Regions from separate parts of the Pseudomonas sp. Leaf127 genome, predicted to be linked through region 3. Evidence: riboswitches for the same ligand, from Rfam matches in the RefSeq annotation. Region 3 holds a riboswitch; each other region holds the start of a gene.

Region 1 (6,941 bases), on a different contig from region 3:
ACACTGAGGTTGATCCCATGGCGATGATCGAAGTCGATTCACTGAACCTGAGCTTTGGCACGGGCGCGGCCGTCAACCAGGTGCTACACGATGTCAACCTGCAGGTCGAGCAAGGCCAGTCGTTCGGCCTGGTCGGCGAGTCCGGCTCGGGCAAGACCACTGTCCTGCGCTGCCTGGCCGGCCAGTATCACCACTGGAGCGGCCACCTGAAGGTCGCCGGCCAAGGGGTACAGCGCAAGCTTGATGCCGAGCACTACCGCACGGTGCAGATGGTGTTCCAAGACCCCTACGCCTCGCTGCACCCACGGCACACTGTCGACACCGCGCTCAAGGAACCGCTGAGCGTGCACCGCATCGGCGAGCGTAACGAGCGGGTCAGTGAAGTGCTGGGCCAGGTCGGCCTCAACGACAGCTTCCGCTACCGCTACCCGCACCAGCTTTCAGGTGGGCAGCGCCAGCGCGTGGCGATAGCCCGGGCGCTGATCCTGCAACCGAAGGTGCTGCTGCTCGACGAGCCCACCTCAGCGCTGGATGTGTCGGTGCAGGCCGAGATTCTCAACCTGCTGGCTGACCTGCGCCGCCAGCGCGGCCTGACCTACCTGATGGTCACCCATGACCTGGGGGTGGTCGCCCACCTGTGTGATCGCCTGGCGGTGATGCAACAGGGCCGGGTGGTCGAGACCCTGGACAGCGACCAATTGCTGGGCAACCAGGTGCATCACGACTACTCGAGGCTGCTGATCCAGGCCAGCCGCGACCTGGACGCCCGCCCCACTGGTTGAATACCGAGCGACAAGCTGCAGGTGACAAGCCGCAAGAACCACGCGAGGACGCTGCATCGCTTCTTGCCGCTTGAAGCTCACCGCTTGCCGCTGCCTCTCCCGCTGTCAGTTTGATTTGCGGCCTTTACGGCCACGGGATCCGGCTGCCTGCGATTTGCTGAAAAACCCTGAAAATCAACTCAATCACAAGAATAAAAAAATGAAAAAAATCATCTCTCTGATCGCGCTGACTTCCACCACCCTGCTGACCAGTGCCTGGGTTCAGGCCGGCAATACCGGTTACGTCAACTACCGGCACCAGTACACGGAGGAGTCGCGCATGCACTCGGACCGGGTCAAGTTCGGCACGCGCCTGGAAAGCGGCTGGGGCTTCGAAGGCGAGCTCAAGTACAAGACCGCCGGTGACCGCCAGGACGTGGCATTCGACAACACCGTGGGCAGCGGCCATGAGCTGACCGTCAGTTACCAGTACAAGCTCGACAGCAAGTGGACCTTCACCCCGTCCTTCCAGCTGGAAAGTATCGAGAAATCGACGGCGTACAAGACCGGCCTGAAGGTCGGCTACAAGCTGACCGACGAGCTGAGCCTGTCGGGCCGCTATCGCTTCGACTCGATCAAACTCGACCGCGACAAGGTCAACAAGAACATGGCCTACAACGCCTCGGACGACCAGACGGTCAACCGCTATGACGTGTGGCTCAACTACGCGCCCAAGGGCAGTGCCTGGGCGTACGAGTACCAGTTCATCTACTTCGATGCCGACTACATCCGCTACGACAACGACACCAGCGACTACGAGCAGAACGCAGCGTTCAAGTACAAGTGGGACAAGAACTGGACACCGTTCTTCGAGGTGGGTGACATCAAGGTCAACGCCACCGACGATGAACGCCAGCTGCGGTTGCGGGTCGGGGTGCAGTACAACTTTCTCTGATCGTGCGATTGCGGCCCGGTAGGAGCGCGCTTGCCCGCGACCGAGTGCGCAGCGCTCGCAAATTCTCGGAAACGCTGAAATTTTACGACTGCTGGCGCAGCCGGTCGCGGTGGTCCGGCAGAGTGGGCTATTCGGACAGGCACGGTTCGGTAGGAGCCCGCTTGCCGGCGACCGAGTGCGTAGCGCTCGCAGAAATCTTGGAAACGCCACTATTTTTACGACTGCTACGCAGCCGGTCGCGGGCAAGCGCGCTCCTACCGGGGCCCAGTCGCCGTACAGCGACTGGGTGCGGCGCAGGCGCATGCGGCTGCCGTTGAGGTGCGGGCCAGCAGGCTATTGGGACAGGCACCGTCCGGTAGGAGCCCGCTTGCCGGCGACCGAGTGCGCAGCGCTCGCAAATTCTCGGAAACGCTGAAATTTTACGACTGCTGGCGCAGCCGGTCGCGGCATTCCGGCAGAGTGGGCTATTCGGACAGGCACCGTCCGGTAGGAGCCCGCTTGCCGGCGACCGAGTGCGTAGCGCTCGCAAATTTTTGGAAACGCTGAAAATTTACGACTGCTAACGCAGCCGGTCGCGGTGGTCCGGCATTCCGGCAAGCGCGCTCCTACGGGGGGTCAGTCGCCGTATAGCGACTGGGTGCGGCGCAGGCGCATGCGGCTGCCGTTGAGGTGCAGGTACATGGCGGCACGCGCGGCGTCGACGTTGCCCTGGGCGATGGCTTCGTAGATCTGCCGGTGTTCGGCATCGATGCCCTTGAGGTAGGCGGTACGGTCGCTCTGACCGGTGTAGGCCGAGTTCATGCGGGTGCGCGGGATCAGCTTGGTGCCCAAGTGCTTCATGATGTCGATCAGGTAGGCATTGCCGCTGGCCTTGGCAATCTTCAGATGGAACTGAAAGTCGGCATTGATGGTGGTACCGGATTTTTGCGGGCCTTCGAGCAGCGCCTCGAAGGCCCGCTTCAGTTCCAGCAACGCCTCGGGGCTGCGCCGCTGGGCGGCCATGCCGGCGGCTTCCACTTCCACGCTCAGGCGAAACTCCAGCAGATTGAGTACATCGGACAAGGTGGCGATGGTCGCCGGCCCCACGCTGAAGCCTTCCGGCGCCGGCATGTCGAGCACGAAGGTGCCGACCCCGTGCCGGGTCTCGACCAGACCGGCAGCCTGCAGCCGCGACAGGGCATCACGCACAACGGTGCGACTGACACCTTCGGCTTCCATGATGTGCACTTCCGAGGGCAGCTTTTCGCCGCGCTGCAGCACGCCGTCGCGCATGCGCTGGGCAAAGCGGTCGACCAGGGTTTCGGCCAGGCGTCGATGGTTTTTCTGCGCGGGAGCGGCGTTGTCGGACATTACAGCCTCGTTCTTGTCGGATACCCGATTATAGGCCGCACAGAACGACAAACACACCCGCATCCCGGCGCGTCACGAGGTTATACTCAGCGCCCCACAGGACCTGACCCATCGATATGGACCAACCATCCGCAGCCTCGGGCCGTCGCTCGAACCTGACCCAGCAGCTGGTCGCCGAGTTTTCCCGCAGGATTCGTGAAGGCGAGATCAAAAGCGGTGAAAAACTGCCCACCGAGCAGGCCATCATCCTTGAAACCGGTGTCAGCCGTACCGTGGTGCGTGAAGCCATGTCGCGCCTGCAGGCCGAGGGCCTGGTGGAAACCCGCCACGGCATCGGCACCTTCGTGGTCGATGCCGCACAAGCACGCAGCGCAACGCCCGACGAGCCAGCGGTCGGCACGCGCCACGACGCCGTGGCGGTGCTCGAACTGCGCCTGAGCCTGGAGCCGGAAGCCGCCGCCCTCGCCGCCCGGCGCCGCACCCCGGAACAACTGGAGGCCATCGCCCAGGCGTTGCAGCATCTGCAGGATTGCGCCCGGCAAGGCGTCGATACGGTACAGGCCGACTACCAGTTCCATCGCCATATTGCCCTGTGCACCGCCAATGGCTTTTTCACCGACGTGATGAACCAGTTGGGCAGCAGCATCCTGCCACGCATCGGCACCGGGTTCGGCAACCAGCCCGTGCTGGCGCATGCCGAAGACCCCGAGGCCCAGGCCCGCGAGCAGGCGCAGATCTTCACGGCCATCGTCCATCAGGACGGCGACGCGGCCCGCGCGGCCATGCGCCTGCACCTGATCAACTGCCTGCAGCGGCTGGACACAAACCGTTAGCGACTCGTGTGTCGATGGTTTACCATCGCCGCCGTCGGTTTCCGAGAGGAACTAACAGGGAATTCGCAGGCCGTGAAACGCCTGGTTTTGCCTGAGAAGTCGACGAGCGAAGGTGAGGCAAGGCGCAAAGCGGCGAGCAAGCGGAGTTTACTCAAGTAAATGAGCATTGCGATCCGGTTTGTAACGCAGCACCACCGATGCGCAGTCACCGCTCAGGTAAAAGCAAACGAAACTGCCCCCGCAACTGTAGGCATCGAGCCGCTTCATAGGCGCCACTGGGTTTCATCCCCGGGAAGGCTGGAGCAAGGCGCAGACGTGCCAGTCAGGAGACCTGCCGACCTGAATTTTTACTGACCGGCGGGGTGTCCGGGAAGGACATCCGCGCACGCCTTGCTGTCGTGTGTTCTGCCGAGGCCTGCCTGTCGGGTCGCGACCGCGATGTATTTCCTGCCTGTACACTGCGTCCCGCTTTCGTACGAAATGGAGATCGCCCTTTCATGCCGCCCCTGCTGTCGCTGCCGCGCCTGACCCTGCTGATGGTCACCCTGGGCTTTTGCGCCCAGAGCCTTGCCGCCCCCACCCGGTATCCGCTGACGCTCGAGAACTGCGGCCTGCCGCTGACCTTCGCCAAGGCCCCGGACAAGGCGGTGACCATCGGCCAGGCCGGCACCGAGATGCTCTATGAACTGGGCCTGGGTGAACGCCTGGCCGGCACTTCACTGTGGTTCAACGACGTACTGCCGCGCTTCAAGGCCCAGAACGACAAGGTCGAGCGCCTGGCCGACAACGACCCCAGTTTCGAAGCAGTGATCGGCAAGCGCCCAGGGCTGGTGGCCGTGCAACTGGAGTGGATGGTGGGCAAACAGGGGGTGGTCGGCACCCGCGAGCAGTTTCATGACCTGAAGATCCCGACCTACATCTTGCCTTCGGACTGTGAAGGCAAGGACAACCTGGTCGGCGCCGACGGTACGCGGCTGGAGCCGTTTCGCATCGACACCCTCTATAAAAGCGTCGAGCAACTGGCACAGATCTTCGACGTCCAGGACCGTGGCCGTCAGGTGGTCGACGAACTGAAGGCGCGGCTGGCCAAGGCGCTGGCCAACGTCGACCGCAACAAGGCCAAAGACGTCTCGGCAGTGTTCTGGTTCTCCAGTGCCGACCTCGACATCGACCCGTATGTGGCCGGGCGCAAAGGCATTCCGGATTTCATGCTCAACAGCCTGGGGCTGCGCAACATCGTCGCCTCCGATGAAGAGTGGCCGACCGTGGGCTGGGAAACCATTGCCAAGGCCAACCCGAACATCCTGGTCATCGCCCGCATGGACCGCCGCCGCTTTCCGGCTGACGACTACACGCGCAAACTGGCCTTCCTCAAGTCGGACCCGGTGACGCGCAACATGGACGCGGTCAAGAACGACCGCATCGTCATCATCGACGCCGACGCCATGCAGGCCAGCCTGCGCATGTTCACAGGTATCGAAGAGCTGGCCGACGCTGCTGACCGGTTCAACAAGGCCCCATGAGAGCCTGGGTGTTGGTGGGCCATGCCCTGTGGGTCAGCGTTGTGCTGGTACTGGCCGTGATCGCCGGCGCCGCCATCGGCGAAACCTACATCAGCATGGAGGTGGTCGGGCAGATCCTGGCCAACAAGCTATGGGGCGCCGGTTTCCCGGTTGACCCCATCGACGAAGGCATCATCTGGAACTACCGCCTGACCCGTGCCATCGTCGCCGCCGCCTGCGGTGCCGGCCTTGCGCTGTCAGGGGTGGTGCTGCAATCGCTGCTGCGCAACCCGCTGGCCGAGCCGTATTTGCTGGGTATTTCTGCCGGAGCCTCGACCGGTGCGGTGCTGGTCGCCCTGCTGGGCATCGGTGCCGGGGCGATTTCGCTGTCGGCCGGCGCATTCGCCGGCGCCATGGCCGCGTTTGCCATGGTCGCCCTGCTCGCCCGCTCTTCCCAAGGCTCAAGCGCGGCCGGGCATATCATTCTGGCGGGCATTGCCGGCTCACAACTGTTCAATGCCCTGACGTCGTTTCTGATCACCAAGTCGGCCAGCTCCGAGCAGGCACGCGGGATCATGTTCTGGCTGCTGGGCAACCTCAGCGGCGTGCGCTGGCATTCGGTGTGGCTGGCGGTGCCGGTGGTGCTGGCCGGCCTGCTGGTGTGCATGTGGCATCGCCGGGCGCTGGATGCGTTCATGTTCGGCAGCGACTCGGCCGCCTCGCTGGGCATTGCGGTACGCCGTGTGCAAGTACTGCTGATCACCTGCGCAGCGCTGATCACCGCCGTGATGGTGTCGATTGTCGGCTCCATCGGTTTTGTCGGTCTGGTGATCCCGCATGCCGTGCGCATGCTGGTCGGCGTGCGCCATACCCGGCTGGTGCCGGTCAGCGCCTTGTGCGGCGCGCTGTTTCTGATTGCCGCTGACGTGCTGTCGCGCACATTGATCAAGGGCCAGACCCTGCCGGTCGGGGTGATCACCGCGCTGATCGGCGCGCCGGTGTTCGCCCTGATCCTGATCCGGGGAAAAAGCCCGCGATGAATGCCTTTTCTCCCTTGCTCGATACCGCAGCGCTCGGCTGCATCGGGCTGACCCATATCGTCAAGGGCCAGGCCTTGCTGCAGGACGTCAGCCTCAGCGTGCGGCCCGGCGAAACCCTGGGCATTGTCGGCCCTAACGGTTCGGGCAAATCCACCCTGCTCAAGCTGCTGTCAGGCATTCTGGCACCCAGCGCCGGCAGCGTGCACCTGGCCGGCCAGCCGCTGGCACAGATGAAGCGCCGTGACGTGGCCCGGCAACTGGCGGTGGTCGAGCAGCAGGCCGACACCAGCGACAGCATCACCGTGCGCGACGCCGTGGAGCTGGGTCGCACGCCCTGGCTGTCGGCGCTGGCACCCTGGAGCGGCGAAGACGATGAGATCGTGCGCCAGGCCCTGGTGGACGTCGACCTGCTGCACCTGCGCGAGCGTCACTGGCAGACCCTGTCCGGCGGCGAACGCCAACGCGCGCATATTGCCCGCGCCCTGGCGCAACGGCCGCAG
Region 2 (6,941 bases), on a different contig from region 3:
CAGCCCCACCCCATTGCCGATACGGCCGTCGCGGGTGGGGTAGTTGGCCAGGATCAGGGCGATGCGCTTGTCGGCATTGTTGCGCCGCGCCAGCTCGATCCAGTTGCGCGCCAGGTGCGCGACGAAGTCCATGCGCTCGGGCTGGGCGCGGTAGCAGACCACGTCCGACTGGCTGCGCTCGCTGTGCCAGGCCAGGTCCTTGAAGCTGATCGGCCGGCTGATGATGCGCCCGTCCAGCTCCGGCAAGGCGATGTGCATGGCCAGGTCACGGGCACCCAGGCCCAGGTCGCTGGCCTGCCAGGCCGGCTCGTTGTCCTGGGCGCAGATGGCCTGGATCACCGGGACATCGCGCCGGAACGGCCGCAAGTGCGGCGTTTCCGGGCTCGACTGGGCAAAGCCTGTGGTGTTGAGAATCAACGCGGCATCGGCCTCGTCCAGCCAGTCTTCGACGGCCGTCAGACAGCCGGCTTCCTTGAGGCTGGCCACGGCGATCGGCAGCGGGTTGAGGCCCTGGGCCTGCAAGCGCTGGCAGAACACGTCGATGAACGAAGTGTTGGCCGCCTGCAAGTGCGAGCGGTAGAAGATCAAGGCCGCTACCGGTGCGTCGGCGGCCCAGTCGGTTTGCCAATCGGCCAGTTGCGCCCGGGTCTTGTGCGGATGGTAGATGACGGCACGTGGCAGGGCCTGGGGCTCTTGCCAGGCGTAGTCGCGCCCCAGCCACTGGCTGGCCATGCAGTTGAACAGGTTCAGGGCATTGTCCAGCCCGCCCTGGCGTAAAAACTGCCAGAGCCGCTCGCCCTCGGCGGCCGGCACCGTGCTGAAATCGGATAATTCCGGGTCCGGGCGATCGCAGCCCGGCACCAGGATCACCTGCACACCACGCGCCGCCAGCTCCAGCAGGCGCTGCACGCCGTAGCGCCAGTAGCCGATGCCGCCGTGCAGCGAGAGCAGGATGACCCGCGCATGCTGCAGCACTTCTTCGACATACAGGTCGACCGAGGCGTGATTCTGCACCTGCATCGGGTTGGCCAGGCGCAGGCTCGGGTAGTCGTCCGGCAATTGCTGCGCAGCCTCGGCCAGCAAGGCCAGGCTGGAGTCGCCGCTGCAGAGAATCACCAGGTCGGCGGGGGTTTGCCCCAGGTCGGCAATGCTGTCGTCCGTTACGAAACCACCGGGCTGGGTTCTCAGCAGGTGCATGGCTTAACCGGCCAATGCCGCGTGCAAGCGCGCTTCAAGCACCGCCGCATCCAGTTCCTGGCCGATCAGCACCAGGTGCGTGGCGCGCTCTTCATCTGCGCGCCAAGCGCGGTCGAAATGCTTGTCGAAGCGGGTGCCGACGCCTTGCACCAACAGGCGCATCGGCTTGCCGGGGATGGCCACGAAGCCCTTGACCCGCAGGATGCCGTGCTCGACCACCAGTTGCGTCAGGGCCGCGAGCAGGCGCGCTTCTTCAGCCTCGGGCAGCTTGATCGAGATCGAGTCGAAAGCGTCGTGATCGTGGTCGTCGTGGTCATCACCTTCGTGATGGTCATGATGGGTCTTGCGCCCGTCGATGTGCCGCTCGGACTCGGCGCCGACCCCCAGCAGCACGCTCAGTGGCAAGCGGCCGTTACTGGCCTCGATCACCTTGACCGCCGGCGGCAGCTCTTCGGCGACTTCGGCGCGCACGGCGGCCAGGCCCTCGGCGTCGATCATGTCGGCCTTGTTGAGGATCACCAGGTCGGCGCTGGCCAGTTGGTCGGCGAACAGCTCGTGCAGCGGCGATTCGTGGTCCAGGTTGGGGTCCAGCTTGCGCTGCGCGTCGACCTGGTCCGGGTAGGCGGCGAAGGTGCCGGCCTTGACTGCCGGGCTGTCGACCACGGTGATCACGGCATCAACGGTGCAGGCGGTGCGGATTTCCGGCCACTGGAAGGCCTGCACCAGCGGCTTGGGCAAGGCCAGGCCGCTGGTTTCGATCAGAATGTGGTCCAGTTCGCCACGGCGCTCGACCAGCTCGCGCATCACCGGGAAGAACTCTTCCTGCACGGTGCAGCACAGGCAGCCGTTGGCCAGTTCGAAAATGCGGCCATTGGCTTCTTCTTCGGTACAGCCGATGGTGCATTGCTTGAGGATTTCACCGTCGATGCCCAGCTCGCCGAACTCGTTGACGATCACCGCGATGCGCCGGCCTTCGGCGTTATCAAGCATGTGGCGCAGCAAGGTGGTTTTGCCCGAGCCCAGAAAGCCGGTGACGATGGTGACGGGAAGCTTGGACTGCGTTTTCATCGGATGCCCTTTGGTCATGCGGCGGGCAAACAGGACGACAGCCGCGCGCCGGGCGCACAGTGCGAATCGCCACCGGATCACCCCGCCCGGTTGTAGTGAGAATTCGGTTGAGGCAGGTCTCCTGGCTGGCGGCGTGGCCATGGCCTGCTGGCCAGGCCGTTCGCCGCGCCTTCCCGCCCAGGGCAGTGGCTGTGCGACGAACAGGACCGTTTACAGTTGCGGGGGCAGCTACGGCTCGACCGTATTCCCGTCTTAGCCTTGCGCCATTTGCACAAGGAACCTCAGACCGGCAAGGCTACGCAGTGGCTGGGCAAGGGTCAATGTCAAGATTGACGTCATGCATGGCTCATGCTCTGCTACACACCTTGTTACGGGTGCCCTTCACAGGGTGAAACGGGAAACCGGTGCTGTCGTCCGCCTGCCAATGGGCTGACACAAAGTCCGGTGCTGCCCCCGCAACGGTAAGCGAGCGAAGGGTCTATCCACTGTGCCACGGCATGGGAAGGCGATCCTTGCATGACGTCCTGAACGTCCCTCGCCAGCCCGGAGACCGGCCCGCTATCTATTTCTCTGACAACCCCGCGGTGGGCGGGCGCAGTCGATACGGGCCGATGTTCGTCGCCCCGCGTCCATGCGCCTGCCTGCCCTTTTGAAAACAAGAGGCAAGCCGTATGTCGATCATCAGCAGCAGCCACCCCGCCGCCACTCCCACCACCCTCAGCCAGCGCCTGACGGCCGCCATCGGCGCGGTATTGCTCGGTTGCAGCCTGGTGTATTTCGCCGGCTTCTCGCACATCGACGCGGTGCACAATGCCGCCCACGACACCCGGCACAGCGCCGCCTTTCCTTGCCATTGAGGCCTGACCATGTTCAAGCGAATTGTGCAGACCGCAGGTTTCAGCGGCCTGCTGGCCGCCCTGCTGCTGACCCTGGTGCAGAGCCTGTGGCTGACGCCACTGATTCTTGAAGCGGAAACCTTCGAGCAGGCACCGGCCACCCAGGAACACACCCACGCGCCGGGCGCTGCCGCCCATGTGCATGCGCACGACGACGAGGCCTGGGCACCGGCCGATGGCTGGCAGCGCTTGCTGTCGACCACCGGTGGCAATCTGGTGGTGGCCGTGGGCTTTGCCCTGATGCTGGCCGGGCTCTACACCCTGCGTGCGCCGGGCAGCACGCTGCAGGGCCTGTTCTGGGGACTGGCCGGGTTTGCGGTGTTTGTCCTGGCGCCTACCCTGGGGCTGCCTCCGGAATTGCCGGGGACGGCAGCGGCCGAACTGGGCCTGCGCCAGAACTGGTGGATTTCCACCGCCGCCGCCACGGCTGCGGGCCTGGCGCTGATCGTGTTCGGCCGCGGCACCTTGCTCAAACTGCTGGGGGTGGCCGTGCTGGTGGTGCCGCATGTGATCGGCGCACCTCAACCGGAACAGCATGCGAGCCTGGCACCCGAGGCGCTGGCGTCGCAGTTCATCGTTGCGTCGTTGGTGACCAATGCACTGTTCTGGGCCGCCCTGGGGGCCATCAGCGCCTGGCTGTTCCGCCGCAGCCGGCATGCCGGTCAGTACTGACCGGCCGTGGCTGGCCCTGGGCCTGGGCTGCCGACACAGCTGCCCGGCCGAGGTGCTGCTGGCGCTGATCACACAGAGCCTGCATGACCATGGCCTGGGTATCGGGGCGGTCAGTGCGCTGGCTTCCATCGACAGCAAGTGCGACGAGCCGGGCTTGTGGCAGGCTGCCGAACAACTCGGCCTGCCGCTGGTGTTTTTCAGTGCAGCACAGCTCCAGGCCTATGAAGGCCAGTTGACTCACCACTCGGCGCTGGCCTTCGAGCGCACCGGCTGTCGTGGCGTGGCCGAAAGCACGGCGCTGGCACTGGCCAGCCAGTTGAGCGGCAAGCCTGCCTGGTTGCGCATCACCTACCGGAAAAACGATCAGGCCACATTGGCCTTGGCCAGCAGCCCTGTTACAGGCAGATAATACCGGCTTTATTGCGACCTTATTTCTTGCACGTCTCTGGAGTGTTCATTGACTGTTTATTTCATCGGTGCCGGCCCCGGCGATCCCGAGCTGATCACCGTCAAGGGCCAGCGCCTGATTCGCACGTGCCCGGTCATTATCTATGCCGGCTCGCTGGTCCCCCTGGCCGTGCTGGAGGGCCATAGCGCCCATCAAGTGGTCAACAGCGCCGAGTTACACCTGGAACAGATCATCGCCTTGATGAAATCGGCTCATGCACAAGGCCAGGATGTGGCCCGGGTGCATTCCGGCGACCCGAGCCTGTACGGGGCGATCGGCGAGCAGATTCGCTGCCTGCGCGAACTGGATATTGCGTTTCAGATCGTTCCCGGTGTCACCGCCACGGCCGCTTGCGCGGCCCTGCTGGAAAGCGAGCTGACCCTGCCGGACGTGGCCCAGAGCGTGATCCTGACCCGCTTTGCCGACAGCAGCCCCATGCCGGCCGGTGAAGCCTTGGGTGACCTGGCACGGCATGGCACGACCATGGCCATTCATCTGGGGATCAAGCATATCGGGGCGATCGTGGCCGAGCTGTTGCCACATTACGGGACCGACTGCCCGATTGCCGTGGTGCACCGCGCCAGCTGGCCGGACCAGGACTGGGTGCTGGGCACGCTGGCCGACATCGAAGACAAGGTAAAGGCCAAGGGCTTCAGGCGCACGGCGCTGATTCTGGTCGGGCGGGTACTGGCAACGGACACGTTTGCCGAGTCATCGCTGTATCGGGCGGGGCATGCGCATTTGTACAGGCCAGTGTAGGAGCCCGCTTGCCGGCGACCGAGTGCGCAGCGCTCGCAAAAATCTCGAAAACACCACAAATTTACGACTGCTGCGCAGCCGGTCACGGGTAGGAGCGCGCTTGCCGGAATGCCGGACCACCGCGACCGAGTGCGCAGCGCTCGCAGAAATCTCGGAAACACCACAAATTTACGACTGCTGCGCAGCCGGTCGCAGGTAGGAGCCCGCTTGCCGGCGACCGAGTGCGCAGCGCTCGCAGAAATCTCGAAAACACCACAACTTTACGACTGCTGCGCAGCCGGTCGCGGGTAGGAGCGCGCTTGCCCGCGACCGAGTGCGCAGCGCTCGCAAAAATCTCGAAAACACCACAACTTTACGACTGCTGCGCAGCCGGTCGCGGTGGTCCGGCATTCCGGCAGAGCGCGACCAGGGAGTGCGCGAGTTGATCAGTAGTAGGCGTTTTCTTTCTGGGTATGGTCGGTTACGTCACGCACGCCGTGCAGCTCGGGGATGCGCTCGAGCAGGGTGCGCTCGATGCCTTCCTTGAGCGTCACGTCGGCCTGGCCGCAGCCCTGGCAGCCGCCGCCGAACTGCAGGACGGCGATGCTCTGCTCGCCCTCCTCGACCACGTCGATCAGGCTGACCTGGCCGCCATGGCTGGCAAGTCCCGGATTGATCTCGGTTTGCAGGTAGTAGTTGATGCGCTCGTTGATCGGGCTGTCGGCATTGACGGTCGGCACCTTGGCATTGGGGGCCTTGATGGTCAACTGGCCGCCCATGCGGTCGGTGGCGTAGTCGACCACGGCATCGTCCAGGAAGGCCTCGCTGAAGCCGTCGATCCAGGCGGTGAAGCGCGCCAGGCCGATGGCCTTGTCTTCGGGCTTTTCTTCGCCCGGCTTGCAGTAGGCAATGCAGGTTTCAGCGTATTGGGTGCCGGGCTGGGTAATGAATACCCGGATGCCGATGCCTGGGGTGTTCTGCTTTTCCAGCAGATCGGCCAGGTAGTCGTGGGCAGCATCGGTAATGGTGATAGCGGTCATGAAATTTCCTCGCAGACGTGCTGGCAGTTTACGCCAATCGGTGGCGCCGCACAAAACCCAGTATTTTTGTCAGGATAGCGCAACCGAGCGGCGCGCGGCCCTGCGCGCGTCCAGCCAGCCCTTCATGCGCACGTACAACCCCTTCTCGATCCACTCGTAACTGATCCAGGCACCAATGGCGATCACCGGTACACAGAAGGCAAACACCAGATACGGGTCGAGCCCGTAGCGTTGCGCCACCAGCAGGCCGCCATAGAGCACCAGCACATGCAGCAGGTACACCGAATACGAACAATCCCCCAGCACCTTGAGCAGCTTGCTGCCGCGAAACAGCGGCTCCAGCGAAATGCAGCACAGCACGATCAAGGCGCTGGGCAGGCCCCAGTTGAGCAACCGTTGGCTGTTGTCCAGATGCTGGATCAGCATCAGCGCCGCCACGATACCGGCCAGGGGCAGCCACACCGCCTGCCGGATCCAGCCGCGCTGGTAGATCATGGCAATGGCAATGCCGAGCAGGAATTCATAAATGATGTCATTGCCGTAAAAACGGCTGATCAGCCCCGTGCCCGCCAGCACCTCGGTGACCACGAACAGCGCGCTGGCAATGATCAGCACCCGGTGCCGGCGCTCGAACAGAAACACCAGCGAGAACAAGACATAGAACAGCATCTCGTAATTGAGCGTCCAGCCCACGTTGAGTGTGGGATACAGGCCATAGCCGCCGGGGTTTTCCGAGGGAATGAACGCCAGCGACAGCAGGAAATTCTGCCAGCCGATCACCTGGTGCGGCAGCCACGGCGCGGCCCACAGCAACAGCAGGCCCATGGCCAGGGTGTACAGCCAGTACGCCGGCACGATACGAAACAATCGATAGGCAATGAA
Region 3 (6,941 bases):
TCGAGCGGGCGCGCCTGCGCCCAGCCTTCGAGCACCAGCATCGGTGCCGGATAAAAGCCATCGACCGGTCCCAGGCACAAAATGGCCAGGGGCCGCGCGCCGGCGGGCATGTCGAGCAAGGCGGCCAACGCATCGGGGTCGAACAGCGACACCCAGCCCATGCCCAGGCCTTCGGCCCGCGCCGCCAGCCACATGTTCTGGATGGCGCAGGACAACGACGCGATGTCCATCTCCGGCAAGGTACGCCGGCCAAAGATATGCTGTTCGCGGCCGTCCATCAGCGCCGCGACGATCACCTCGGCGCAATCGCTGATGCCCTCGACCTTGAGTTTCATGAAGTCATCGGCGCGCTCGCCCAGGGCCTCGGCAGTGCGCACCCGCTCCTGCTCGACCTGGGCCTGCAGGCTGGCACGCAAGGTCCGGTCGGTGATGCGGATGAAACGCCAGGGCTGCATCAAACCGACGCTGGGCGCCTGGTGCGCGGCCTCCAGCAAACGCGCCAGCCGTTCGGGCGCCACCGTGCCACCACTGAAGTGGCGCATGTCACGGCGCTCGGCAATGGCCCGGTACACCGCCGCCCGCTCATCGGGGCTGAAGGCTGCGTCGCTCATGGCGTGAACAGCGCCGCAATCGCAGGCGGGCTCGAAGGGAAATAAAAATGCACGTACGAGGCCGTCAACCGGCCCAGGCGATAGACCGCCTCGGCCCCGCGCCCGCCATTGGGGCTCACGCCCCGGGCGATCGGTGTCAGTTCAGTGCTGGTCAATGAGTGATGGTAAGTGTGCCCGCGCAGCAAGCCTTCGGGCAGCGCCACGTTCTGCAACGCCAGGGCCGCCAGGCGCGTTTGCATCACCGCCTCGCCCGGCACCAAACCGGCCAGTTCGACGCGCACGCCCTGGACATCGGTCAGGGCATCGAGCAGGTAGAGCATGCCGCCGCACTCGGCCAGGATCGGTTTGCCTGCCGCGTGATGGGCGGCAATCGCCTCGCGCATCAAACGGTTGGCGCCCAGGGCCACATGGTGCAGCTCGGGATACCCCCCGGGCAGGTACAGGCTATCGGCCTCGGGCAGCTGCGTGTCATGGATCGGCGAGAAGAAACTCAGCTCGGCGCCCATGCCCCGCAGCAGGTCGAGGCTGGCGCCATAGACAAAGGCAAACGCTTCGTCGCGGGCGATGGCGATGCGCACCCCGGCCAGCAACGGCTCGACCGGTTGCGGCTCGGGCGCAGCAAAGGTCACCGGCGGCGGCAGCGTCACTTCGCAAGTGCTGCCCAGCGCCTGGGCGGCGGCGTCCAGGCGCGCGTCCAGATCATTCAATTCACTGGCCTGCACCAGACCCAGATGGCGGCTGGGCAGCTCGATGCCGGTCTCGCGCGACAACGCGCCGTACCAGCGCAGCCCTTCGGTCAGGCTGTTTTCCAGCAGTTGCGCATGGCGCACAGTGCCGACCCGGTTGGCCAGCACGCCGGCAAACGGCAGGTCCGGCTGATAACGCGCCAGCCCCAAGGCCAGGGCGCCGAAGGTCTGGGCCATGGCGGTGCCGTCGATGACGCCCAGCACCGGCACCCCGAAGTGCCGCGCCAGGTCGGCGCTGGACGGGGTGCCGTCGAAGAGGCCCATGACCCCTTCGATCAGAATCAGGTCGGCCTCACCGGCCGCCTCCCAGAGCAGACGGCGGCTGTCTTCGACGCCGATCATCCACAGGTCCAGTTGATAGACCGGCGCACCGCTGGCGCGCTCCAGAATCATCGGGTCGAGAAAATCCGGGCCGCATTTGAACACACGCACCTTGCGCCCCTGATTGCGATGCAACCGGGCCAGCGCAGCGGTGACGGTGGTCTTGCCCTGCCCGGAGGCCGGGGCGGCAATCAATACGGCGGGGCACTGGCGGGCAGCGTCACTCACAGCTCGATGCCCTTTTGCGCACGAATGCCGGCCTGAAAGGCATGCTTGACCATGCCGATCTCCGACACGGTGTCGGCCAGTTCGATCAATTCGGGCTTGGCACCGCGGCCGGTGACCACCACATGCTGCATGGGCGGGCGCGCCTGCAGGTCGGTCAGCACCTGGTCGAGGTCCAGGTAGCCGTGCTTGAGGGCAATATTGAGTTCATCGAGGACCACCAGGCTGATGGCCGGGTCGCTGAGCAATTGCTTCGACACCTCCCAGGCCGCCTGGGCAGCGGCGATGTCGCGCTGACGGTCCTGGGTTTCCCAAGTAAAGCCCTCGCCCATCACGTGATAGCGCACCTGCTCGGGAAAACGCCGGAAAAACAGCTCTTCGCCGGTGCTGTTGCGGCCCTTGATGAACTGCACCACGCCGCATTGCATGTCGTGACCCATGGCCCGGGCCAGCATGCCGAACGCCGAGCTGCTCTTGCCCTTGCCATTGCCGCTGAGCACCAACAGCAGGCCGCACTCATTGGGCGAATTGGCAATGCGCTCGTCGATGATGGCTTTCTTGCGCAGCATGCGCGCCAGGTGGCGTTCGTCACGTTCGGGGGATGGGTTCATCTTCAGCTCTCCGCTGGGGGGCACGCGAAAGCAGACGACAGGACAGCCTCGGGCCGCCAGGCGCGTACCCGTTGCAGAGCATCGCCCGCCGTGATGCTGTGGAAAGAGTGACAGGCCGGTCTCCGGGCTCATGAGCGGGTGTTACCCCTGGCGGTGCGCCTTCCCGGGCAAACCCAGTGGCGTTGGACACCGCCTTGACTCATCTACCGTTGCGGGGGCAGCGCCGGAATTGGACAGGTCCTGACCGGCTTCCCTGTTTCACCTCGCCAATCGATGATTGCAAGGCACCTGAAACAAGCGGCGAAGGGTAGAGGGTTGGGTAAACAGCGTCAAACAGTATTGAATTGAACCTCACGGACGGCGCTTTCTCTATCCATAATCAGCTTTTGGTTTATGGCGAGGCCTCACCATGCTCAAGCGTGTCCCGCATTGCGCAATCATCCTGCTCACCGCAGGCGGCCTGGCAGCCTGTGGCGAAACCGCCAGCCTGCAAGTGGCCGACGGCTCGGGCCCTGCCCCGCAGCTGCCCGCCCCCAACAAGACCCTGCTGCCGACGGTCAATATCGCCCCGGCCATCGGCTGGCCCGAGGGCGGCAAGCCGGTCGCCGCCCCCGGCACGCAAGTGGCCGCCTTTGCCGAAGGCCTGGACCATCCGCGCTGGCTGTATGTCTTGCCCAACGGCGATGTGCTGGTGGCCGAATCCAACACGCCCGCTAAGGAAAATACTGGGGGCGTGCGTGACTGGATCGCCAGAAAGATCATGAGCCGCGCCGGGGCCGGCGTGCCCAGCGCCAACCGCATCACCCTGCTGCGCGATGCCGACCGTGACGGCGTTGCCGAGACCCGCTCGGTGCTGCTGGAAAACCTCAACTCACCGTTCGGCATGACGCTGGTGGGTAATACGCTGTACGTCGCTGACACCGATCGCCTGCTCGGCTTCCCCTATGAAAGCGGCCAGACCCGGATCAGCAGGCCACCTGCGGTGATCACTGACCTGCCAGGTGGCGAGCTGAATCACCACTGGACCAAAAACGTGATCGCCAGCCTCGACGGCAGCAAGCTGTACGTCACGGTCGGCTCCAACAGCAATGTCGGCGAGAACGGCATGGACCAGGAACAGGGGCGCGCCGCCATCTGGGAAGTGGACCGCGCTTCAGGGCAGAAACGCCTCTTCGCCTCGGGGCTGCGCAACCCCAACGGCATGGACTGGGAACCGGTGACCGGCAAACTCTGGACCGCCGTCAACGAGCGCGACGAAATCGGCAGCGACCTGGTGCCCGACTACGTGACCTCGGTGCAGGACGGCGGCTTTTATGGCTGGCCCTACAGCTACTACGGCCAACACGTCGATGAGCGCGTGCAGCCACAAGACCCGCAGAAAGTCGCCAGCGCCCTGGTGCCCGATTACGCCGTGGGGCCGCACACCGCTTCGCTCGGGCTGGTGTTCGCCGACGGCAAGACCCTGGCCGCGCCGTTCGATCAGGGAATGTTCATCGGCCAGCACGGCTCATGGAACCGCAAGCCGCACAGCGGCTACAAGGTGGTGTTCATCCCGTTCAAGGCCGGAAAGCCTGCAGGCCAGCCGGTCGATGTGCTGAGCGGATTCCTGGACAAGGACGAGAAAGCCCTGGGCCGCCCGGTGGGCGTGGTCAACGACCAGCGTGGCGGCCTGCTGGTGGCGGACGATGTAGGCAACCGCATCTGGCGCGTGACATCAGCCAGGTAGGACGGAATGCCGGACCACCGCGACCGAGTGCGTAGCGCTCACAGAAATTGATTAAACGCTGAAATTTTACGACTGCTAACGCAGCCGGTCGCGGGCAAGCGCGCTCCTACCGGGCAGAATAAAGACTGTGAATCACCGGCCGTTCTGCGCCAGGCTTTCCGGGCGGATCACGCGCTTGGCGTTCAGATAGGCCTTCTGCCAGTAAGGCTTGCTCAGGCTGTCGAGCTTGACCGTGCCACCGGTGGCCGGTGCATGCACGAAGCGCCCTTCACCGACATAGATACCGGCATGCGACACCTGCGAGCCGCCGGAGGTGGCGAAGAACACCAGGTCGCCGGTCTGCAACTGTTCACGCCCCACGGTGGGGGCATTCATCACGATCATGTCGCGCGTCGAGCGTGGCAGGCTGATGCCGGCCATGTCACGGTACACATAGCCGATCAGCCCGCTGCAATCGAAACCGGAATCCGGGGTATTGCCGCCCCAGCGATATGGCGTACCCACCAGCCCCAAGGCACGAAACAGCACATCCTCGACCGCCGGTGACGCTACGGTCGCGGGCGCAGCCAGCACGGGGCGCTGAACGATACGGGGTTTCTGGGGGGGTGGTGCGCTGGCGCAGGCGCCGAGCAGCGCTGCGAGGGAAATCACCATCAGGCGTAACGTCATCGACATAACCACAACTACTCCCTTCGGATGCGGCCTTGTTGCCGAAAGCACAAAGCCCGGTCAGGGACCGGGCATCACGTTATTTATGGCGTTTGATAGTAGCGGGTTTTACGCTGGTCGAGGTCATCGCCGTGGTCTGCACGTCGCCGCTTGGCGGTGCCAGCACCAGGGCGCGCTTGGCCTCGATGAAGGTCTTGCTCCAGTACGAGTCGTCCAGGCTGTCGATCCGGACTCCGCCGCTGCGGCGGCTGCTGGAATGAATGAACTGCGCATCCCCCAGGTAGATCGCTGCATGGCTGACACGACCGCGACCGGCGGTGCTGAAGAACAGCAGGTCACCCGGCTTGAGGTCGCGGCGGGCAACCTGCGGTGCATCGATATTGATCATTTCCCGGCTCGAACGCGGCAGGCTCATGCCGGCCTCTTCGCGGAACAGGAAATTGATGAAACCGCTGCAATCGAAGCCCGAGGTAGTCGAGCTGCCGCCAAAACGGTAGCGCGTACCGATCAGCGACTTGCCGCGTTCCAGAATGGAGTCGGCCAGCAACGGCAACTGGTAGGAGGTGTTTCTGGAGAACCCGGCCAGTTCTTCTTCGGCTTCCTGCTCCTGCTGCAATTGAGCAGTGTGGGCATGACGCGCGCCGGACTGGGCGGTGATGGAATGGGTGTACTGCGCCTGGTGTTCAGGCTGCGGCTGGGTGACCGATGACTGGGTCGAGCAACCGAACAGAAACGTGGCAAAAAGCAGTGGCACGAGGGGTGCGAAGCGAACAACTTGCATGGGCACGACCGTGGCGGAAAATTCAGGAGCCGCGACTATGCCTTCAATGAAAGTGATTTGCAAATTCTATCGAATTAAATGTGACTTATGAGTTCAGGCATGACATGTGCCGCCCGCCCCTTGAGAAACACGTCCATGGCGGCACTGTGATCAGTGGCCAAAGGATTGATTTCCAAGGTAAACCCGCCTGAGACACGGGCGCGCAGCACAGGTTCCTGGATATAAGGAAAACTGGCAGTGGTGCCAATGCTTAGAACCGCATCGAACCCCAGGCTCATCTGCTGTTCCAGAGCGCTCAAGGCCTGTTCCGGCAGCATTTCCTGAAACAACACGACCGGCGGTCGCAAAATGCCATTACACACCCTGCAGAGGGGCGGCAAGGGTCGTTGCAGGTGCTCGCTCAGGTGAGGATCCTGTGCGCCGCATGCCTGGCAGAACAGCGGCGCCATCTGCCCATGAATTTCGATCAGTCGTTCCGGCGGACTGCCAGCGGCACGGTGATAACCGTCGACGTTCTGGGTCAGCACCCAGCACTCGGGCTTGAGACGCTGCAACTGGGCAATGGCGTAATGCGCGACATTGGGTTCGCCGCCCAGGCAGGCACTGCCCAGCTGAGCAATGTACTTCCAGCACAGTGCCGGGTCGCGGCGCAGCATCGGCCCCGACAGGGCCACTTCGATGGGCAGGTCGTCATCGGTGCGGCCGTTGTACAGGCCGCCGACGCCCCGGTAGGTCGGCAACCCCGAATCGGCGGACAGCCCGGCCCCGGTGATCACCAGAATGCGGCGGGCATGGCGCAACGCTGCACCGGCCTGGCGCATCAACTGCGGGTCTACCACCCAAGGGTTTCCTTGAGAAAGGGAATAGTCAGCTTGCGCTTCTCCTGCAATGACGCCTGGTCGAGGCGCTCAAGCAGATCGAACAGCGCGCTCATGCTGCGCGTGCCGCGCGTGAGGATGAAGTGCCCGACGTCGTCGGTGAGGTGCAGGCCGCGGCGTGACGCGCGCAATTGCAGTGCACGCAGTTTGTCTTCATCGGACAGGCCGCGCATCTGGAACACCAGGGCCATGGTCAGCCGCGACTTGAGGTCGGGCAGCTTGATCGGCAGTTCACGGGGCGACTTGGAGGCGGCGATCAGCAGGCGTCGGCCGCTGTCGCGCAGGCGATTGAACAGATGGAACAGCGCTTCTTCCCAGTCCGGCTTGCCGGCAATGGCCTGCAGGTCGTCCAGGCACACCAGCTCGTATTGCT
Region 4 (6,941 bases), on a different contig from region 3:
ATGGCGGATGGCATCGACGCTTTGCAGGGCCGGGTGCTGCAGCAGAAAGTCACGCTTGGCCTGCCAGGACGTCGGGCCGTAATCGACGATCACCATGACCTCGGGGTTACGCTCCACCACGCTTTCCCAGTTGACCGAGACCCAGCTGCCGCTGACATCGTCCATCACGTTATGCCCGCCGGCGCCCTGGATCAGCGCCTGGGGCATGCCCAGCCGGCCCGAGGTCAGTGCTCGATCCTCGCCACTGTCATACAGAAACACCCGGGGACGCACCGGGTTGTCGCCCAAGGCTGCCTGCACGCGCTGCACCCGCTGCCGGGTCTGATCGATCAGCACCTGGGCGCGGGCCTCGACGGAAAAGATCCGGCCCAGGTTGCGCAGGTCGTTGTACAGGTCGGCAAAGCGTGCCTCATGCTGTCCCATGACGAACGAACACGATTCGCTCAATTCGTACACCGCAATGCCCAACGGCGCCAGGGTCTGTGGGGTCACCGGGCCACCGACGCGCATGCCGTAGTTCCAGCCGGCCACGTACAGGTCGGCGCCGACCGCCAGCAGGTTTTCCACCGACGGGTGGCGGGGGGCGATTTCCGGCAGGCCGGCCAGTTGGGCCCGCAGCGCGGGGTCGAGGGTTTTCCAGCCGCTGATGCCGGTAAAGCCGACCATGCGTTCGCGCAGGCCCAGCGCCAGCAGCATGTCGGTCATGTTCAGGTCATGGCTGACAGCACGTTGCGGCGCCTGGGTGAAGGTCACGTCGCGCTCGCAACTGCGCACGGTCAGTGGGTAGTCGCTGGCCTCGGCGACAGCCGCACAGGCCAGCGCCAGGTACAGGAAAAGGGGACGGATCATGCGTGGGTTATCCAGGTAATGCGTGGATGAGGGGCCCGCGGGTGGGTGTCGACCAGGGCCTGCACGCCGAATACATCAAGCAACAGTTCGGCGGTCAGCACCTCGGTGGGCGTGCCGCTGGCGATCAAGCGACCGTCGCACAGCACATACAGGCGGTCGCAGAACGCCGCGGCCAGGTTCAGGTCATGAAAGCTGGCCAGGGTGGCGAGTTTCAGGCGCCGCAGCAATTGCAGCAATTGCAGTTGATAGCGCGGGTCCAGATGATTGGTCGGCTCGTCGAGAATCAACAGCTCGGGTTGCTGCACCAGGGCGCGGGCCAGCAGCACGCGTTGCTTCTCACCGCCCGACAGGCTGGCGAACAGGCGCACGCCATACTCATGCAGGCCGGTGCGCTGCAGGGCCTGCTCGACCAGCGCCAGGTCCGCCGCGCTGTGCCCTTCGAACAGACCCTTGTGCGGCGCCCGGCCCAGGTGCACGACATCCAGCACCCGCAGGCCGAAGTCCTGGGGGAACTCCTGCTGCACCACGGCCATGCGCCGCGCGCTCCAGCGGGCCGACTGCTGCCACAGGTCCTGGCCATCGAGCCGCACCTGGCCGGCGGTGGGTTGATGCAAGCGCCAGGCACAGTGCAGCAGGCTGCTCTTGCCGCTGCCATTGGGACCGATCAGGCCGACGAATTCCTGCGCACCGACCTGCAGGTCGATGTCGGCCAGCCGGAACGCCCGCCCGGCCTCCCATGCCAGCCCTTCAAGGCTCAGACGGGGCATAAACACTCCTTGTCGAGGGCGCAGGCTCAGTGCCTGCGCCATGTGCATCAGAAACGGTAGTCAGCGGTGACGAACAGCGAGCGCGGCTGGCCCATCAGCCATTGCCGGGCGCTGTTCTGCGCCGTCACCGCATAGCGCCGGTCCAGCAGGTTATACAGTTGCAGCCCCAGACTCACCTCGGGCAGCACCTGCCAGTCAAGGTTGGCGTCCACCACGGTGTAGCCCGGCACTTGGGCGGTATTGGCAGTATTGGCATAACGCGCATCGACATAACGCAGGCCCACGCCGGCGTCCAGTTCCTCGGTCAGGGCCTTGTTCAGCCACAGGTTGGCCGTGCGCCGGGGCACGTCAGTCGGCCGATTGCCGGCGCGTGACACGCTGATGCCATCGACGTTTTCGTCGAAATCATCGTATTTGGCGCGCACCACCGAGGCGTTGGCCGCCACCTGCCAGCCGTACCCCAGTTGCAGGTCGAGGCTGGCTTCCAGGCCATCGGACGACTGCTGGCCGGCCTGCTGGCTGAGGCGGCTGACCGGGTCGAAGGTCAGCACCTTGTTCTTGACGATGTGGTACGCCGCCAGGGTCCACTCACCACGGCCGTCCCGGAACGCCTGCTTCAAGCCCAGCTCGGTCTGCCTGGCCTCGGTCAAGTCCATCTGTTGCTGGCTGGGGCTGAGGGTGATCAGGTTGCTGACCCCGTCTTCGCTGGTCGAGTACTGGCCATACAACGACAGTTGATCGGTGACCGCGAACACCAGCCCGGCGCGCCAGTTGCCGCCGGTCAGGCGGCGGTCGCTACGGGTGTCGGTGCGCTTGTCGTTGCGCTCAAGCTGGTTCTGGTCACGGCGCACGCCGGTCACCAGCGACCAGCGCTCGGACAGTTGCAGGCGGTTTTCGGCAAACAGGGCCAAGGTGCGGGTCTGCGTATCGGCCAGCGGCCGGTACGGCGACTGGCTCTGGAAGTCGCTGGCGGCCGGTTGCCACGGGTCGATGTAGTCGCCGCCGACATCCGTGTACGGCGAATTGTTACCGACCGCAAAGCGGATCTTGTTGTACTCGGCGCCGACCACCGTGCGGCTGTCCAGTCCCAGCAATGAATGCTGCAACGTAAAGGTCTGGCGGTCGCCGATCTGCTCCTGGTCGTGCTTGATCTCCAGGTACTCGCCACGCAGCAACTGGCCCTGGCTGGCGCGCCAGTCATAGACCTCGGCATTGCGCCAGTGGCGGCGGCTCTTGATCCAGTACACCTGGTTGCTGGCGCTGAGCGCATCGCTGATCTGCCAGTCGGTGTTGAGACGGGTCCATTCGTCGCTGTAGCGCTGCACGGCATTGCGGATGTTGTGGTTCTTGTCACGCAGGTTGTCACGGTAATGGCCGTCGATCAGCGGTGTGCCGAACCAGGTCACCGGCTCGCTGTCGCCGCGCTCATGAGCAAGGGTGACACTCAGGTCATCGCTGGCCTGCCAGCGCAGGGCAGCGCTCAAGGCCTCGCTGCGCGAATCACCGTGAGCGACCCAGCCGTTGCTTTGCTGCTGGTTGAGGGTCAGGCGGTAGCTCAGGCGCTCGCTCAGCGAGCCGCCGCTGTCCAGGGCGGCCTGCTGGCGATCGTACGAGCCATAGCCGACGCGCAGGCGATTGCGGATCGGCCCGTCGAACGGTTTTTTCGACATCACATTGATCGTTGCACCGGTGGCGCCTTCGCCGTACAGCACGGAGGCCGGACCGTTGAGCACATCGATGTGCTCGACCATCCAGGGGTCGACCGGAAAGGTCTGGGTGCCGAACCCGGTGTAAAACCGTACGCCGTCGAACAGCGTCATCACCGACGTGTGTCCGGTAAACCCCCGCGCCGACAGCGCGGTATTGCCGTTGCCGGGCGCGACGATGCTGGAAATGCCCGGCGCGCGGCTGACTGCTTCCTGCACGCTCTGGTTGTTGCGCTGCTCGATCATCTTGCTGTCGAGACGGCTGAGACTGGCCGGGGTCTGCAAGGGCGTCAGTTCAAGCCGTGAACCGGTGGCCATGGGCGTGTTCAGGTCTGGCCGGACGTGTGCGGCGACGTCGCTGACCGAGGTGGCCGGCAGGTTCAGGGGGCCAGGGTCGGCCAGGGCTGTGCCGGAAAAGCCCAGCAAGGGCAACAGGCTCAGGTGCAAAGGGTAGAAGCGGGACATGCTATTCCAACTCGATCAGGAAAGAATGAACCCGGAGGGAATAACGCATAGGGGACCGCACGCGCAGGCGCACGGATACCGGCCTGCGCCCGCCCACCGCGGGATTGCCAACGCGTGTGGTGAGGCACCACACTGAGGTTTCAGGCCGGTCTCCGGGCTTGCGAGGATCACGATCCCTTCACCTTCCCATGCCAGGGCACAGTGGTGTGTCGAAGGGGTCGCTCGCTTACCGTTGCGGGGGCAGCGCCGGACTGATCACCAAGGTGACGCACCGGCTTCCCGTTTCACCTCATGCACGGCGGCATGAGACACCTGAAACTGGGGCGGGATAAGACCACCGATGAACGGCGGCGTCAAATACAGATGCCACAGGCCATGCGCGATCGCACGGCCCAGGCCCCGTCAGGGTTACAACTCGGCGGTCACCTGGCGGCCGACCACCAGCTGGATCTCCACCCGCCGGTTCAAGGCACTGGCCGGGTCGATCCCGGGTTTGGGGCGCGAGTCACCGTAGCCGGCCACCCCCACGCGCAAGGCCTGTTGCGCATCGAGTGCCTGAATCAGCAGCTTGCGCGCCTCGCGGGCGCGGGCCGCCGACAAGGTGTAGTTGTCGTCGTACACCGTGCAGTAGCGGGCAAAGTCAGTCACCGGACGATTGACTGCCAGGTTGTCGGTGTGGCCTTCGACCAGCACCTGTGCCTGCGCCGACTCGGTCATGAAGGTCGCCACCCGCACACTCAACTTGCCCAGCACGGCGCGTGTGGCCGGGGTGATGCAGGCGCTGCCACGGGCGAAGGCATCATCGGGCAGGGTCAGGCGCCGGTTGGCGATGTCGATCTCGACCAGTTGCGCCTCACCGGTACGCTCCAGGTCCGCCTGCATCTCGGTCAGCAGACTCTGCAAGCGCGCCTGTTGTGCGGCATTGCCCTGGCTGCGCGCCAGTTCCTGCATCTGCTGCTCGGCCTTGGCAGCGGCTTCGCCGGCCTTGTTCTGCAACACCGACACCACCAGCATCAGCATGATCACCGCCATGACGCCGGCCATCAGGTCCGAGATGGACACCCATTCATTGGGCTTTTCTTTCATCGCCTGTTACACCGGCTCGGGAGCGTCAGCGGGCTCGCTGGCATCGCGGGCCTGGGCGGTCAGACCCTCGACCTCGCTGGCCAGCCCGCCCACCGCGGTGGTGATCGTCCCGGTGGCTTGCTGCAGGTCACCGGCAATGCCGTCGACCGAGGCCTGTAACTGCGCCGCCGCCACGCTCCAGTGATGCACGCTCTGTTCGCTGCGCTCATCGAGGCTGGCCAGCGAGCGATTGCCATCGCCGGCCTGGGTGCTGAGGGTCATCAATTGCTTGATCAGAATCCCGTGATGCCCCTGGGCCTGTTGTGCCAGTTGCCGTTCCAGGTTCTGCAGCTCATCCAGTTGCGCGGTGGCGCGCTCGGCGCGGTGATCAAGGCTGTCCAGCGACAGGTTGCTTTCTTCGGTGAGGGTGGCCAGCGTTGTCAGGTGATCAATCAGCAATTGATGCTGCTCCTGCGCCTGCGGGTTCTCTTGCCCGGCCAGGGTCTTGAGCTGCTCAAGGTGCTCGCCTGCGGTCGCGGCGTGGCGGTCCAGGCTGGCCAGGCAATGATTGCCTTCGCCGATCTGGTTGCTCAGGGCGGTGAACTGCTCGACCAGCGCTTCGTGCTGGCCCTGGGCCTGTTTGGCCATCTGCATGTTCAACAGCTTGAGTCCCTTGAATTCGGCGGCCAGCAGCTGCGATTGCGCGTTGATGGACTGCACCAGCCGCTCGCCCACCTGTTCCAGCGCTTCGCGGGCCTGACGGTCACGCACGTCGCTGTAGGCGCGCAGTTCCTTGCGGCCCTGGTCCATGGCCTGCTTCATCTGCCGCACGCACCAGTCGCTGCGCCGGCTTTCGGCTGACCAGCGCGAAGACTCCCAGAGCTTGAGTACGATGAAGGCGATGATGCCCCAGGTCGAGGTTTTGAACTTCGACCCCAGGTCTTTCATCATGCCGGTCAGTTGCGCCAGCGAATCACTCATGGCATCCAGGGATTCAGCACTGCCTTGCAGCACGCCCGAGGCCTTGTCCAGCGCCATGCCCAGGCCCAGAAAGGTGCCCAGCAGGCCGAAAATCAGCAGCAGCCCTGGCATGTTGCTGACAATGCGCTCGGGCAGCGACGCCAGCGCATGGCTCAGCTCACTGATCGAGCCGTGCTCCAGATCCAGTGCGCCCTTGTGCGTACCGCCTTGCCAGTTGCGCTCCCAGGTGGCGGTACGGCCATAGCGTTCGGCGCAGATCAGCGAGGCCAGCATGCCGCCCACGATCAGGGTGAAAAATGTCAGTTCCAGCGCGCTGTCCAGCGACGGCACCAGAAAGTGGATGAACGACCCGCTCATGCGGCCACCTCAGGCGTGTTGTTGATAAGGGTGAATCGTCCCATGACCCGGCGCTCCTGTGCTCGATGGCGATTGTCTGCATGGCAGAGGATGGAGGAGGGAGGCCCCTTGAAGGCGCAACCGGCCCAAGCGGCCAGCGCGAAATCCAAGGGCTAACCTGACGCTATCGGACGCAGGGGCAGGATCTTTAGGGTCTGTTGCCGTTTCAGCACGAGCCGCGTTGCTGGGCCCAATCTCGCCAGGCCAGGCGGAGGACGCAGAAAAGGGTCACTCCCTTTTCAAGTCCAGACTGCGTTACTCGCCACTCATCTGGAATGACCAGACTTCGCGGCGCCTGCCTTGCCTCGCGGCAAGCACAGGGGCGCGCTTTCGCGCAGCAAACATGGGCCCAGGGAGCGCGCTTGCCAGCCTTTCAAGCCGGCACGAGCCTTGTGTGTCGTACAGGTGGCCCACTTGTTCACCGGCTTTTGGCCCGCCTTAACCCAGCATCTCGATCCCCAACTGGAACGCGACCCAGATGGCCAGTCCAGTGGCGAAGGCCAGGGCGATGTTCTCGAACCCGTTATTGCGGTACTCCTTGCTCAGCAGCGACTTCTGGTTGGACATGATCAGCAGGCCCAGCGAAATGATCGGCAGGCCGACGATGTTCAAGGCATTCACGCCCAGGGTCAGGGTCACGAAGTCCGGCATACCCGGCAGCGACCAGACAATGGGCGTCACCAGGATGAACAGCATGAACCACTTGTGCATC

The links. A riboswitch is a leader RNA that binds a small molecule or an ion and turns the genes downstream of it on or off. The one in region 3 is predicted to bind cobalamin.
Region 1: linked by a shared signal. The riboswitch ahead of ASF84_RS08435 (ABC transporter substrate-binding protein) and the one ahead of cobO (cob(I)yrinic acid a,c-diamide adenosyltransferase) in region 3 are both predicted to bind cobalamin.
Region 2: linked by a shared signal. The riboswitch ahead of cobW (cobalamin biosynthesis protein CobW) and the one ahead of cobO (cob(I)yrinic acid a,c-diamide adenosyltransferase) in region 3 are both predicted to bind cobalamin.
Region 4: linked by a shared signal. The riboswitch ahead of ASF84_RS10150 (TonB-dependent receptor) and the one ahead of cobO (cob(I)yrinic acid a,c-diamide adenosyltransferase) in region 3 are both predicted to bind cobalamin.

What each region holds. Positions count from the first base shown of each region.
Region 1 covers NZ_LMOA01000012.1:133,155-140,095, reverse strand. The annotation lists gene ASF84_RS08460 (ABC transporter ATP-binding protein) at 1-7, shown strand, start outside; gene ASF84_RS08455 (ABC transporter ATP-binding protein) at 18-782, shown strand; gene ASF84_RS08450 (oligogalacturonate-specific porin KdgM family protein) at 982-1,716, shown strand; gene ASF84_RS08445 (FadR/GntR family transcriptional regulator) at 2,332-3,066, opposite strand; gene ASF84_RS08440 (FadR/GntR family transcriptional regulator) at 3,183-3,899, shown strand; cobalamin riboswitch at 3,918-4,252, shown strand; gene ASF84_RS08435 (ABC transporter substrate-binding protein) at 4,409-5,422, shown strand; gene ASF84_RS08430 (FecCD family ABC transporter permease) at 5,419-6,441, shown strand; gene ASF84_RS08425 (ABC transporter ATP-binding protein) at 6,438-6,941, shown strand, end outside.
Region 2 covers NZ_LMOA01000021.1:339,088-346,028, forward strand. The annotation lists gene cobN (cobaltochelatase subunit CobN) at 1-1,197, opposite strand, end outside; gene cobW (cobalamin biosynthesis protein CobW) at 1,201-2,265, opposite strand; cobalamin riboswitch at 2,360-2,564, opposite strand; cobalamin riboswitch at 2,621-2,838, shown strand; gene ASF84_RS14875 (CbtB domain-containing protein) at 2,937-3,122, shown strand; gene ASF84_RS14880 (CbtA family protein) at 3,132-3,833, shown strand; gene ASF84_RS14885 (cobalamin biosynthesis protein) at 3,817-4,242, shown strand; gene cobM (precorrin-4 C(11)-methyltransferase) at 4,291-5,040, shown strand; gene nfuA (Fe-S biogenesis protein NfuA) at 5,466-6,059, opposite strand; gene ASF84_RS14900 (acyltransferase family protein) at 6,129-6,941, opposite strand, start outside.
Region 3 covers NZ_LMOA01000020.1:66,806-73,746, reverse strand. The annotation lists gene bluB (5,6-dimethylbenzimidazole synthase) at 1-611, opposite strand, end outside; gene ASF84_RS10975 (cobyrinate a,c-diamide synthase) at 608-1,906, opposite strand; gene cobO (cob(I)yrinic acid a,c-diamide adenosyltransferase) at 1,903-2,514, opposite strand; cobalamin riboswitch at 2,611-2,821, opposite strand; gene ASF84_RS10965 (PQQ-dependent sugar dehydrogenase) at 2,924-4,240, shown strand; gene ASF84_RS10960 (C40 family peptidase) at 4,373-4,915, opposite strand; gene ASF84_RS10955 (C40 family peptidase) at 4,989-5,690, opposite strand; gene ASF84_RS10950 (NAD-dependent deacylase) at 5,765-6,529, opposite strand; gene hda (DnaA regulatory inactivator Hda) at 6,523-6,941, opposite strand, start outside.
Region 4 covers NZ_LMOA01000012.1:500,973-507,913, forward strand. The annotation lists gene ASF84_RS10140 (ABC transporter substrate-binding protein) at 1-849, opposite strand, end outside; gene ASF84_RS10145 (ABC transporter ATP-binding protein) at 846-1,616, opposite strand; gene ASF84_RS10150 (TonB-dependent receptor) at 1,664-3,787, opposite strand; cobalamin riboswitch at 3,914-4,118, opposite strand; gene ASF84_RS10155 (OmpA/MotB family protein) at 4,196-4,873, opposite strand; gene ASF84_RS10160 (hypothetical protein) at 4,880-6,190, opposite strand; gene ASF84_RS10165 (Nramp family divalent metal transporter) at 6,668-6,941, opposite strand, start outside.